4 regions of the Streptomyces sp. NPDC085931 genome follow, and region 3 is predicted to be linked to each of the others. Evidence: riboswitches for the same ligand, from Rfam matches in the RefSeq annotation. Region 3 holds a riboswitch; each other region holds the start of a gene.
The links. Region 3 has a riboswitch for cyclic di-AMP ahead of ACIGAN_RS33825 (C40 family peptidase). Riboswitches for the same ligand answer to the same signal wherever they lie in the genome.

Region 1: it holds a riboswitch for cyclic di-AMP, as region 3 does, so the genes downstream of both, ACIGAN_RS32070 (M23 family metallopeptidase) here and ACIGAN_RS33825 (C40 family peptidase) in region 3, are expected to answer to the same signal.
Region 2: it holds a riboswitch for cyclic di-AMP, as region 3 does, so the genes downstream of both, ACIGAN_RS03025 (M23 family metallopeptidase) here and ACIGAN_RS33825 (C40 family peptidase) in region 3, are expected to answer to the same signal.
Region 4: it holds a riboswitch for cyclic di-AMP, as region 3 does, so the genes downstream of both, ACIGAN_RS28525 (transglycosylase SLT domain-containing protein) here and ACIGAN_RS33825 (C40 family peptidase) in region 3, are expected to answer to the same signal.

Annotation. Positions count from the first base shown of each region.
Region 1 covers NZ_JBITSK010000020.1:20,998-24,196, forward strand. Annotated here, with positions in the region: gene ACIGAN_RS32065 (PrsW family intramembrane metalloprotease) at 1-670, shown strand, start outside; gene ACIGAN_RS32070 (M23 family metallopeptidase) at 764-1,792, opposite strand; cyclic di-AMP (ydaO/yuaA leader) riboswitch at 1,804-1,960, opposite strand; tRNA gene ACIGAN_RS32075 (tRNA-Met) at 2,250-2,323, opposite strand; gene ACIGAN_RS32080 (dihydrofolate reductase family protein) at 2,386-3,199, opposite strand, start outside.
Region 2 covers NZ_JBITSK010000001.1:714,430-717,628, reverse strand. Annotated here, with positions in the region: gene ACIGAN_RS03030 (M16 family metallopeptidase) at 1-1,090, shown strand, start outside; cyclic di-AMP (ydaO/yuaA leader) riboswitch at 1,283-1,446, shown strand; gene ACIGAN_RS03025 (M23 family metallopeptidase) at 1,459-2,247, shown strand; gene ACIGAN_RS03020 (GntR family transcriptional regulator) at 2,443-3,138, shown strand.
Region 3 covers NZ_JBITSK010000023.1:46,226-49,424, forward strand. Annotated here, with positions in the region: gene ACIGAN_RS33825 (C40 family peptidase) at 20-1,195, opposite strand; cyclic di-AMP (ydaO/yuaA leader) riboswitch at 1,203-1,375, opposite strand; gene pcrA (DNA helicase PcrA) at 1,689-3,199, shown strand, end outside.
Region 4 covers NZ_JBITSK010000015.1:158,578-161,776, forward strand. Annotated here, with positions in the region: gene ACIGAN_RS28515 (GNAT family N-acetyltransferase) at 1-144, opposite strand, end outside; gene ACIGAN_RS28520 (HAD family hydrolase) at 300-1,148, shown strand; gene ACIGAN_RS28525 (transglycosylase SLT domain-containing protein) at 1,112-1,891, opposite strand; cyclic di-AMP (ydaO/yuaA leader) riboswitch at 1,895-2,076, opposite strand; gene ACIGAN_RS28530 (polyprenyl synthetase family protein) at 2,581-3,199, shown strand, end outside.

The DNA.
Region 1 (3,199 bases), on a different contig from region 3:
CGCCGCCGCGCTCGCGGCGGACCGGCAGCGCCTGCGCCGCGCCGCCTTCCCGCTCGCCGGACTGCTGCTGGCGATGGGCATGCACGCGATGTGGAACGGCTCGTCGACGTTCGGCGAGTACGGGTTCTTCGCCGTGTACGCGGCGTTCATGGTGCCGATCTTCGGGCTGCTGACGTGGCTGGTGATCTGGACCCGGCAGCGGGAGCTGCGCACCGTACGGACGGAGCTGCCCGCGTACGCGGCCGCGGGCTGGCTGACCCCGGCCGAGCCGTACGCGCTCGGTTCGATGCGGGCCCGCCGGATCGCCCGCCAGTACGCCCGCCGGCACGCCGGGAAGGCGGCGGCACGGGAGGTGGCGCGGTACGAGGCGTACGCGACGTCGCTCGCCTTCCTGCGCCACCGGGCCCGCCGCGGCCGCGCCGGGCCCGACTTCGCCGTACGGGAGATGGAACTGCTCGGCGAACTGTGGCGCCGCCGGGAGGCGGCCCGCCCGGCCCTGGACCACGCGGCCCGGATCACGGCCCCGCCGGCGCCGGTCACGCGCCCGCCCTGGCCGGTCCCCGGCGCGTACGGCCGTCCCACCGGCTACGGCTACGGCCACCCGGCCGCCCACGCCCCTCAGCCCGCGCGGCACGCGGCGTACCCGGCGTACAACCCCTACCGGTCCTGACGTCCGGCACCCGCCCGGCACGGAACGACCGGCAGCCCTGACGTCGGGGGGTCGTCGTCAGGGCTGCCGGTGCTTCTTACGGGCGTTCGCCGCTCAGGGGTTGAGTCCCTTGTCCCGCAGCCAGGCCATCGGGTCGATGCCGCTGCTGGAGCCGGCCGCGTGGACCTCGAGGTGCAGATGCGCCCCCGTGACGTTGCCGGTGGCGCCGACACGGCCGATCACGTCGCCCGTGCTGACCTTCTGGCCGACGCTGACGCCGATGGACGACTGGTGCGCGTACCAGATCTCCGTGCCGTCATCGAGGGTGAGGACGGTCTTGTAGCCGTACGAGCCGTTCCAGCCGGCCTCGGTGATGGTGCCGCTGTGGACCGCCTTGATCGGCGTGCCCGTGGGGGCGGCGAAGTCGAGTCCGGTGTGATAGCCGGAGGACCAGTAGGCGCCGGCCTGGCCGAAGGACGAGGTGATCGTGTACGAGGAGGTCGGCAGCGTGTACTGCTTGGCGAGGGCGGCGAGCCGCTCGGCCTCGGCCTTCTTGCGGGCCTCTTCCTCGGCCTTCCGCTTGGCCTCGGCGGCCTTGGCCTTGGCCTCCTTCTCCGCCTTCGCGACGGCCTCGGCGGCGGCCTTCTCGGCGGCGGCCGCGGCCTCCTCGGCGGCCTTGGTCTCGATCTGCTCCTGCTGGTGCTCGACCTGGGCCATGATCCGGGCACGCAGGGCCTCGCCGGCGTTGGCACCGCCCTCGTCGGTGTCCGCGGCGGCCGTCGCGAGATCGCTGAGCGGGGTGGCGGAGCCTTCGGGGGTGTCGTCGTCCGAGATGAGGGAACCCACCGAGGGAAGGTCCGGCACGGAGATCGACACCGGCGGCTTGCCGGTCTGGGCGCTGGCCATGCCGCCGGCGCCCACGGCGGCTATGACGCCGACGCCCAGGACGGTGGAGCTGCGGGCGAGCCCTCCGCCGCGCTGCTTGGTGACGCGATGCCGGCCACGGACGGGGCGGATGGACTCCGCGGTGGGGTTCCACTCCTGGAACGGGCCCTCGTCGGTGCGCTGACCGCCGTAGAAGACTTCGGTGTCGCGCTGGTCCGTCGCGAACGGGGCCGCGGGGGCAGGCCGGTTGGACGCCACGTAGGCGTACTCCTTTCCTTCCTTCTCGCCTACCGGGTTAGCTGACGGGTTCGGAGCAGGAAGGTCTCCTACGCGCGTATACCGGCCGTGCTTCCACGGCGGCATCCGCTCGATTCACCCCAAGTGGTGGTTCCCCGGTTCCCTTTCGGGATTCGGCGCGTGCGCACGGAGCCGCCTTCTGTGACGGCTGGGACGACCGCGCTGCGTTATCGAACGTTAATGGAGGCGCGGTGTGTATTCCAGCGATTCCGCTTGATCATTAACCTTTTTCGCACGGACGTACCTGCCATGACCGGCTTAAATCGGGCGAGTTGGCCGCCTCTCAAGCCGCAAACGGTTTTTGACAGTGTGTCAGTTGTTATGCGGAGCGGGAGGGTTCGCTCACTGTGCGTAAGGGCCGGATCGGGGAAAGCACCGAGGGCCGGAACCCTTTCGGATTCCGGCCCTCGGCCTTCAGTAGCGGGGACAGGATTTGAACCTGCGACCTCTGGGTTATGAGCCCAGCGAGCTACCGAGCTGCTCCACCCCGCGTCGTTGTGATTCCAGTGTACGCCATGCGCAGGACAGCTCGTGCCACACCCGTCCCCGAGGGCTCAGGGCAGCAGGTGGCGGTTGGGTTTCCGGGCCCGCTCCGCGTGTTCCGGCAGGACGACGACGTCGGCACCGGCGGCGGCCAGGACCCCGCTGCCGTCGGCCGCCGCCACGAAGGTGTCCGGCTCGCCCCAGGCCGTGACCACCCGGCGCACGCCCGCATCGAGGATCAGCCGGACGCAGGGCGTGGGCCGGGAGGCGCGGCGGGCGCAGGGCTCCAGGCTGCTGTAGACCGTCGCGCCGGCGAGCCGCGGGTCGGCCGGGTCGATCCTGGCCAGGGCCGCCTCCTCGGCGTGCACGACCGGGTCGCCCCCCTCGCGGGAGTGGCCGCGGGCCAGCTCCGTGCCGTCGGCCGCGACCACCACCGCGCCCACGCTGAACGCCGTGTCCGAGGGCGGGCAGCGCTCCGCCAGCTCGCAGGCCAGGGCCAGCCAGTGGTGGTCGGCGGCGACGGGCAGGGCGCCGGTGCCCGGGGCGGTGGGCGCGTAGCGCATGAGGACGACGTCCTCGATCCGTCGTGTCTCCAGCAGCCGGAGCCGGCCGCCCTGGTAGCCGCCGGGGCCGAAGAGGCGAGGGGAGCGGGGGTCGCCCACGAACAACGGGGCGAGGACCAGCTGGAGTTCGTCGGCGAGTCCCTGGGTGAGCAGCTGGGTGTGGATCAGGCCGCCGCCCTCGACCATGAGGCGCCGCACACCGCGGACGTCGTGCAGGTGGGTGAGGAGTCGGCGCCAGTCCAGGTCCGCGCCGAGCGGGACGACGTCGGCGGCGATGCCCAGGGCGCGGGCGCGTTCGGCGCCGGCGTCGGTCGTGTACAGG
Region 2 (3,199 bases), on a different contig from region 3:
CGCGCACGCCGACCACCCCGGCGTCCGGATCAGCCTGGAGGTCCCGGCCTCCCGGCTCGCCAAGGGACTCGGTCTGATCGCCGACGCCCTCCGGGCGCCCGCGTTCGCGGACAGCGAGGTCGAACGGCTGGTCCGCAACCGCCTCGACGAGATCCCGCACGAGCTGGCCAACCCCTCCCGCCGGGCCGCCAAGGAGCTGTCCAAGGAGTTGTTCCCGGCGGGCTCGCGCATGTCGCGGCCCCGGCAGGGCACCGAGGAGACGGTAGCCGCGATCGACTCCGCGGCCGTGCGCGCCTTCTACGAGAAGCACGTCCGCCCCGCCACGGCCACGGCCGTGGTGGTCGGCGACCTCACGGGCATCGACCTGGACGCCCTGCTCGGCGACACCCTGGGCTCCTGGACCGGCTCCTCGGCCGAGCCGCGCCCCGTGCCGCCGGTGACCGCCGACGACACCGGCCGGGTGGTCATCGTGGACCGCCCGGGCGCCGTCCAGACGCAGCTGCTGATCGGCCGGATCGGCCCGGACCGGCACGACCGCGTCTGGCCCGCGCAGGTGCTCGGCACGTACTGCCTCGGCGGCACCCTCACCTCCCGCCTGGACCGCGTCCTGCGCGAGGAGAAGGGCTACACCTACGGCGTGCGGTCCTTCGCCCAGGTGCTGCGCTCCGCGCCCGACGGCACCGGTGCCTCGATGCTCGCCATCAGCGGGTCCGTGGACACGCCCAACACCGGCCCGGCCCTGCAGGACTTGCGGACGGTGCTGCGCACCCTCGCCGCCGAGGGGCTGACCGACGCCGAGCGGGACGTCGCCGTGCAGAACCTGGTCGGAGTGGCGCCGCTGAAGTACGAGACCGCCGCGGCCGTCGCGAGCACGCTGGCCGACCAGGTCGAGCAGCACCTGCCCGACGACTACCAGGCCACGCTGTACCGCCGGCTCGCCGCGACGGGCACGGTGGAGGCCACGGCGGCGGTCGTCAGCGCCTTCCCCGTGGACCGTCTGGTGACCGTCCTGGTGGGCGACGCGGCGCAGATCAAGGCCCCGGTGGAGGCCCTGGGCATCGGCGCGGTCACGGTCGTGGCCGCCGAGTAGCGGCACACGCGCCACGGAGCCCTGGTTGCCTTCCAAGGCACCAGGGCTCCTTTATGCCCGAATTGGGGCGGGAGTTGCCTGTCTGCCCTGTGGGATGCGCTACAAAAGCCCGGATCCGTTTGGGAATTGAAAGTGGCCCCGTTTAGCTTCGTCCGGGCTGTTCGTCAGGCAGTGCGCCGCACCCGCGGCACCGGACAGTCATCGCCGAGTCCCCGTACGGCGCGAGCCAGGGGAGCCGGGGACCCACGCAGTCCCTGGGGTGAATCGGACGCCCGCGCGAGCCGCGAGGGGGTCCGTAGGAGACCTTCCTGCTCCGAACCCGTCAGCTAACCCGGTAGGCGAGAGGGAAGGAAAGGACCAGCCACTTCATGGCGTTCACGCGCGCCACCGGCAAGCATCGCCGTCCCAGCAGGATCCAGCGCGGCACGGCCCGCGCGGCGGGCGTCGCGGCGCTCGCCACCACCGGTGTGATCGGCACCGTCGCCGCCCCGGCCTTCGCCGCCGATGAGCCCGCCGTCGAGCAGACCGGCCTCACCCCCGTCATCACCATGGGCGACACGGTGGCCCAGCAGATCGACGCGCAGGCCGTCGCGCAGAAGCTGGCGGCCGAGGAGGCCGCCGCCGTGAAGAAGGCCGAGGAGGCCGCGCGCGAGCGCGCCGCCGAGGCGGCGAAGAAGGCCAAGGAGGCCGCCGAGAAGGCCCGCGAGGCCAAGGAGCGCGCCGCCCGCGAGGCCGAGCGCAAGCGCCTCAACAGCTTCGTGTCCCCGATCCCGGGCTCCTACGTCTCCACCGGCTACAAGGCCGGCGGCGCCGTCTGGTCCTCCGGCAGCCACACCGGCATCGACTTCCACGCCGCCACCGGCACCTCCGTCCACGCCGTCGGCGCGGGCACGGTCGTCGAGGCCGGCTGGGGCGGCGCCTACGGCAACCAGGTCGTGATCAAGATGAACGACGGCACGTACACCCAGTACGGCCACCTGTCGTCCGTCGGCGTCTCGGTGGGCCAGCAGGTCACCCCCGGCCAGCAGATCGGCCTGTCCGGCGCGACCGGCAACGTGACCGGCCCGCACCTGCACTTCGAGGCGCGCACGAGCCCCGAGTACGGCTCGGACATCGACCCCCTCGCCTACCTCCGCTCGCACGGCGTGAACCTCTGACGCCACCCGCTCAGCGCCCGAAAGGCCCCGGCTCACCGAGCCGGGGCCTTTCGGTATTCCCGCCCCCCAGACGCCCCTGTCCAAAAAATATCCATGGATTCCGGGCTCCCGTCGGAAATTCCGGCTGATTGCAATAGAGTCACGGAACACACGTCACTCGTCGACGTTTCACGGGGATTAAGCGGAGGTCGGGTCATGCGTATTCCCGCGCACTCGGTGTGCACGGCCATCCGGGACGACATCGTCGCGGGTGTCCACGAGCGCGGCAGCCGGCTCACCGAGGAACTCCTCGCGCGCCGCTACGGCGTCTCGCGCGTCCCCGTCCGGGAGGCCCTGCGCACGCTGGAGGCCGAGGGCTTCGTGGTGACCCGGCGGCACGCGGGCGCGTGCGTGGCCGAGCCCACCGAGCAGGAGGCGGCCGACCTGCTGGAGATGCGCGCGCTGCTGGAGCCGCTCGGCGCCGCCCGGGCCGCCCAGCGCCGCACCGAGGCCCATCTGAAGGTCCTGCGCGGCCTGGTCCGGCTGGGCCAGGAGCGCGCCCGCCGGGGCACCAGCGACGACCTGCGCTCCCTGGGCGGCTGGTTCCACGAGACGCTGGCCCAGGCCTCCGGCAGCCCCGCCCTGATCGCGATGCTCGCCCAGCTGCGCCACAAGATCGCCTGGATGTACGCGGTGGAGGTGCCGGCCGATCCGGTGGAGTCCTGGACCGAGCACGGCGCGATCGTGGACGCGGTGGCGCGCGGCGACAGCGAGCGCGCGCGGGCGGTCACGGCGCTGCACGCCGAGCGCGCGACGTCCGCGCACCGGCTGCGCCCGCTCGCCCCGCGGGAGCGCGTCGAGCGTGTGAGGAACCCGCAACATCCCGTAAACACGGCGAGCCCGCGGCATTAACACGGAAGCCGTATACAAAGAGTGGAGTTCCGCGGGGGATTTATTCTGCTGCCCTTTTCCG
Region 3 (3,199 bases):
CAAAAACGCACGGGACCCCTCAGGCCGGCCGCACCACGCTGTGGACGGCCGACTCGCCGTCGTAGTAGACCGACTCCTCGCGCACGTACGCGCCCGGCTTCGGGGCGTGGATCATCATGCCGTTGCCGATGTAGAGGCCGACGTGGGTGATGTCGTCGTAGAAGAACACCAGGTCACCGGGTTGGGCACGGGACAGCGGGACGGTGGTGCCGGCGTCGACCTGGTCGTAGGTCGTGCGCGGGAGGGTGACCCCGGCGGCCTTCCACGCGGCCTGGGTGAGGCCGGAGCAGTCGTAGGAGCCGGGGCCGACGGCGCCCCACACGTACGGTTTGCCGATCTGGGCGCGGGCGAAGGCCAGCGCCTTGCCCGCCTTGGTGGCGTACGAGGAGCCGGCCGGGACCGGGGACGTCGGGGAGGCGGGGCCCGCGGCGGTGCCCGACGGGGCGCTGTCCTGCCGCTGGGCGGCCTCTTCCCGGGCCTTGTCCCGCGCGGCCTGCTCGCGGGCCAGCTCGGCGGCCCTGCGGGCGGCCTCCGCCCGCTTCTCCTGCTCGATCGCCGCGAGCCGCGCCTTCTCCTCGGCGGTCAGCTGCGACAGCAGGTCGCGGGCGGCGGCGAGCTTGCGCTGGACGGTGGCCTTGGCCGTCTTCAGATCGCTCTGCGACGCGGTGAGCGTCCGCAGGCTCTCGGTGGCCTCCTGGCGCTTGCGCATCGTCTCGGACTGCTGGGTGACGTAGTCGTCGACCGCGCCCTTCTGGCGGCCGGTCATCCGGTCCATCAGCTGGGACTGGTCGACGTAGTCCTGCGGGGTGTCCGCGAGCAGGAACGTGGCGGTGTCCGGTGCGGCGGCGCCGGTGCGGTACTGGGCGGCGGCGAAGGAACCGAGCTTCTGGCGGGCCTCGTTGAGCTTCTCGGTGCGCTCGGCGACGTCGTCGAGGAGGGTGCCGACGCGCTTGCGCTGCTTCGCGGTCTTCTCCTTGGCCGCGTTGTACTTGTCGGTCGCCGACTCGGCCTGGCGGTACAGGTCGTCGACCTTCTTCTCGACCTCCTCCAGGCTGGGCTTGCCGTCGGCCTCGGGGGCGGCGTTGGCCGACTGGGACAGCAGGGCGACGGAGGTGAGGGCCGCCGTTGCGAGGGCGGGGGTCCGTATGCCTGCCACGCGCGTGCCCGAAGGACGCGACTTACGGTGCGACGCCAAGGGAGGCGACTCCTTCCAAGGTTCCGCCTACCGGGTTAGCTGTCGGGTTCGGGCGGGTGGTTCGGAAGGGTTGCCCTACGGCCTTCCCGGGGAGGGAGTCGGGCCGATTCACCCCAGGTTCTCGGTGGGTCCCCGGCTCCGGCTGCCGCTGCGGCACACCGGACTCGGCGGAGGCCGCGCGGCCCGGCGACGTTCGCCGGTGGGGGTCATGCGGCCCGGTCGCACCGTAGCCAACTCGTGTGGCGCCTGTGAAGGTTGATGGGTGATATGCCCGATACATTTTCGTGACCTTACGTCGGAGCATCGCTGAGCGTGAGGGAGTGGGGGTAATTGGTCCTGAGTCGTCCCGAATCGGGCCCGGTGTCGCGCGGCGTGATCACGCCATTCCGGACGGCGACGGCGGCCCGGCGACCGGGCACGAAGGCCCGGTTCCGGGGCGATGTTCTCGGGGCGGCGGCGGGCTGTCAGTGGGGCGCCCTAGACTCGGAGAGCGATGAGCAGCCTCTTTGACGACAACTTCCTGGCGAGTCTCCAGGCCCAGCGGGGCCCCGCGGACGAGCCCCCGCCGCCGCCCGAGGACGATCACGTTCCGGAGTCGATCCCGGACGATCTGTTCGGCGGGAAGTTCGACGTGCCGCCGGACCGGGACACCCACTACCGGGACGGCGCCCCCCGCCCCGTGATCGACTCCGCCGCGCTGCTGGACGGGCTGAACGACAACCAGCGCGCCGCCGTCGTGCACTCCGGCTCCCCGCTGCTCATCGTGGCCGGCGCCGGCTCCGGAAAGACCCGCGTGCTCACGCACCGCATCGCGCACCTGCTCGCCGAGCGGGACGTCCACCCCGGCCAGATCCTCGCGATCACCTTCACCAACAAGGCCGCGGGCGAGATGAAGGAGCGCGTCGAGCAGCTCGTCGGCCCCCGCGCCAACGCCATGTGGGTCATGACGTTCCACAGCGCCTGCGTGCGCATCCTCCGCCGCGAGAGCAAGCGGCTCGGCTTCACGTCCTCCTTCTCGATCTACGACGCCGCCGACTCCAAGCGCCTGATGGCCCTGGTCTGCCGCGACCTGGACCTCGACCCCAAGCGCTTCCCGCCGAAGTCGTTCAGCGCCAAGATCAGCAACCTGAAGAACGAGTTGATCGACGAGGAGGACTTCGCCGCCCAGGCCACCGACGGCTTCGAGAAGACCCTCGCCCAGGCCTACGCCCTCTACCAGTCGCGGCTGCGCGAGGCGAACGCCCTGGACTTCGACGACCTGATCATGACCACGGTCAACCTGCTGCGCGCCTTCCCGGACGTCGCCGAGCACTACCGCCGCCGCTTCCGGCACGTCCTGGTCGACGAGTACCAGGACACCAACCACGCGCAGTACGCCCTGGTCCGCGAGCTGGTCGGCACCGCCGAGCACCCCGTGGACGTACCGCCGGAGGCCGAGATCCCGCCCGCCGAGCTGTGCGTCGTCGGCGACGCCGACCAGTCGATCTACGCCTTCCGCGGCGCGACGATCCGCAACATCCTCCAGTTCGAGGAGGACTACCCGAACGCGACGACGATCCTGCTGGAGCAGAACTACCGCTCCACGCAGACGATCCTCAGCGCCGCCAACGCGGTCATCGAGCGCAACGAGTCCCGCCGCCCCAAGAACCTGTGGACCAACGCGGGCGCGGGCGCGCTGATCACCGGCTACGTCGCCGACACCGAGCACGACGAGGCCCAGTTCGTCGCCGACGAGATAGACCGCCTCACGGACGCCGGCGAGGCGAAGGCGGGCGACGTCGCGGTCTTCTACCGCACCAACGCCCAGTCCCGTGTCTTCGAAGAGGTCTTCATCCGCGTCGGCCTGCCCTACAAGGTCGTCGGCGGCGTCCGCTTCTACGAGCGCAAGGAGGTCCGGGACGTCCTGGCCTACCTGCGCGTCCTGGCCAACCCGGAGGACTCGGTGCCGCTGCGCCGGATCCTCAACGTCCCCAAGCGGGGCATCGGCGACCGGGCCGAGGCGAT
Region 4 (3,199 bases), on a different contig from region 3:
CATGAAAGGGTTGCGCGGTGCCTCTGAGGCGGCGCGCAGCGCGCGCCAGCGCTCCCTCTCCTGCTCGCCGAGCTCCCCGGGCCCGGCCACGCGGATGCGCCCACTGCTCAACCTGACCCCCCGATCAAGTCCCCCTGGACACATGGAAGGTACCGCTCGATGCGGCCCCTCGGGTAGGTAGCGGACCATGTTGTTGCCAACTGGTGCAGAGGCCTTCAACCGGGCAATCGGCGTGCGCCCGGCAATCGGCGTGCGCCGTGCGATGAAACGAACGGGCGCGTTGTCCGTATTCTCTGATCATGGCCGCACCCCTCGCATATTCACTCATCGCCACCGACCTGGACGGGACGCTGCTGCGCGGCGACGACACCCTGTCCGACCGGTCCCTCGCCGCACTCGCGCGGGTGGCGGACGCCGGTGCCCAGCACCTCGTGGTGACGGGCCGCCCGGCGCCGAGAGTGCGGCCGCTCCTGGACGACCTGGGGTGCACGGGGCTCGCGGTGTGCGGGCAGGGCGCGCAGGTGTACGACGCCGGCGCGCACCGGATGCTGTGGTCCGTCACGCTCGACCGGGAGCTGGCCGAGACGGCCCTCGGGAAGATCGAGGCCGAGGTGGGGGAGGTGTACGCGGCGGTCGACCAGGACGGGGTCGACGGGCTCACGCTCATCGAGCCGGGCTACCTCATGCCGCACCCGACGCTGCCCGCGGTGCGGGTCGACCGGCGCGACGAGCTGTGGGGCGAGCCGATCAGCAAGGTGCTGCTGCGCCACCCCTGTCTGTCGGACGACGAACTGGCGGCGACGGCCCGCTCGGTGGTGGGGTCACTGGCGACGGTGACGATGTCGGGGCCGGGCACGGTCGAGCTGCAGCCGTGCGGTGTCACCAAGGCGACGGGGCTGGCGCTGGCCGCCGAGCACCTGGGGCTGCGGCCCGCGGACACCATCGCCTTCGGTGACATGCCCAACGACATCCCGATGTTCGACTGGGCGGCGTACGGCGTCGCGATGGCCAACGGCCATCCCGAACTCAAGGCCGTGGCCGACGAGATCACGCTGTCGAACGAGGACGACGGCATCGCCGTCGTCCTCGAACGACTGCTGGGCGGGACGGCTCAGTACGGGCCGTTGACGTTGTCGATCGAGCCGTAGCGGTCGGCCGCGTAGTTGCAGGCCGCCGTGATGTTGGCGACCGGGTCGTACGGGTCGTAGGGGGTGCCGGGCACGTGGTAGGCGGCGAAGGTCGGGTCGATGACCTGGAGCAGGCCCTTGGACGGGGTGCCCTTGGCGGCGTTCGAGTCCCAGTTGTTGATCGCCTGCGGGTTGCCGGACGACTCCCGCATGATGTTGCGGTAGATGCCGTCGTACGAGCCCGGGATGCCCTGCTGGGCCATGATGTCGAGCGCCTCGCGGATCCATCCGTCGAGGTTGTTCGCGTAGGTCTTCGCGGCGGCCGGGGTGGCCCGGGTCACGCCACCGGCCGGCTCGGCCGGGGCGGACGACTGCGTGGCCTTCTTCTCGGCGGCGGCCTTGGCCGTGGCCACCTTGAGCTTCAGACCCGCGTGGATCACCGCCGGGTCGTCGCCGACGGCGGCGCGGTTGGCCTTGTAGAGCTGCTTCCAGCCGCCGGAGACGTCGTACTTCTCCGCGATGCCGTACAGCGTGTCGCCCTTGGCCACGGTGTACGTGAGCGACGTGGCGGGCTGGGCCGCCTGCGGCACGGTCTGCGCGGCCGGCACGGTCTGCGCGGCGGGCGCGCTCTGGGGCTCGGCGGCGCTCGCGTGCGTGGCGCCGAGGAGCGGCAGGGTCAGTGCCGCTCCGCCGGTTCCGACGGCGACGACACCACGGGTGATCGGGTTCCTGCTGGGGCGACGGTGCTTACCTCGTCCGGGCATGGCGATGTTCCTCTCCGGCGCCTGCGAGGTGAGCTGTCGGGTTCGGGCCGGGAGGTGCCCGGCCGCACACGGCGTGCTGCTGTCGTGCGCGGCTTCACCCCGAGCCGTTCCGCTGTCGTGCGGACCGGCGACTTACCTGGGTCCCCCGCTCCTGCCCTGCGTGAGTGAGTCGGTGTGTGTGGGGAGTCCGGGCGGCGGCAGGATTCGGCGGTCCGCCGGACTGGGCCGGAACGTATGCGAGAGCACATGCCGGGAACAAGCACCGGAGTCACACCAGGCACTGTTCGACCTTGGTCCGGGGGGATCGGACCGCTTGATCCTTTGCGCGAGCCAAGCCTCAACTCGCTTTCGGCGGAAGGCGAAACCGCCCGGTGCCCCGGTGGGGCCGGGGAAGGGCCGAAGTGATTCAATTCACTGATCACGACCCGGGGCGCAATGTCCCGCAAGAGGAATTTGCTTCGTTAATGCCGCAAATCTCGCATAGGTCGCGAATTCCCGGTAAGTCGGAACATGTCTGTTCTTATGAGCTGATCGAAAACATAGCGGTCGTGATCGGATACCACCCGGCCTGTAACCATGGGCGCTGGCGGTGATCGAAACGTGACCGGATACGCTGATCCGAGTGATGGCAGCGACCTATCGACAATCCGCGTAAGCACCGGCAGACACCAGCAGACAGGAGACCCCTCGTGACCGACGTCGGGCCGTTCGGGCTGAGCGTGCGGGACCAGGCTCTGGAGGCCGATGTCCAGGCCGGACTGGCGGCTGTCGAGGAAGGCCTGCTAGAGGCCACCAAGAGTGAGGTGCCCTTCATCACGGAGGCCGCCCAGCATCTGGTGCGGGCCGGCGGCAAGCGGTTCCGGCCGCTGCTCGTGATGCTCGCCGCCCAGTTCGGCGACCGGCACGCGCCCGGCATCGTGCCGTCGGCCGTGGTCGTGGAGCTGACCCACCTCGCCACGCTGTACCACGACGACGTGATGGACGAGGCCGCCGTGCGCCGCGGGGTGGACAGCGCCAACACCCGCTGGGGCAACTCCGTCGCGGTCCTCACCGGCGACTTCCTCTTCGCGCGCGCCTCGCACATCCTGGCCGACCTCGGCCCGGAGGCCGTGCGGGTGCAGGCCGAGGCGTTCGAGCGGCTGGTCACCGGCCAGATCCTGGAGACGGCCGGACCGCAGGACGGCCGCGACCCCGTCGAGCACTACCTCGACGTGCTGGGCGGCAAGACCGGCTCGCTGGTCGCCGTCTCCTGCCGGTTCGGCGCGATGATGTCCGGCGCCGACGAGACGGTCGTGGACGTGCTGACCC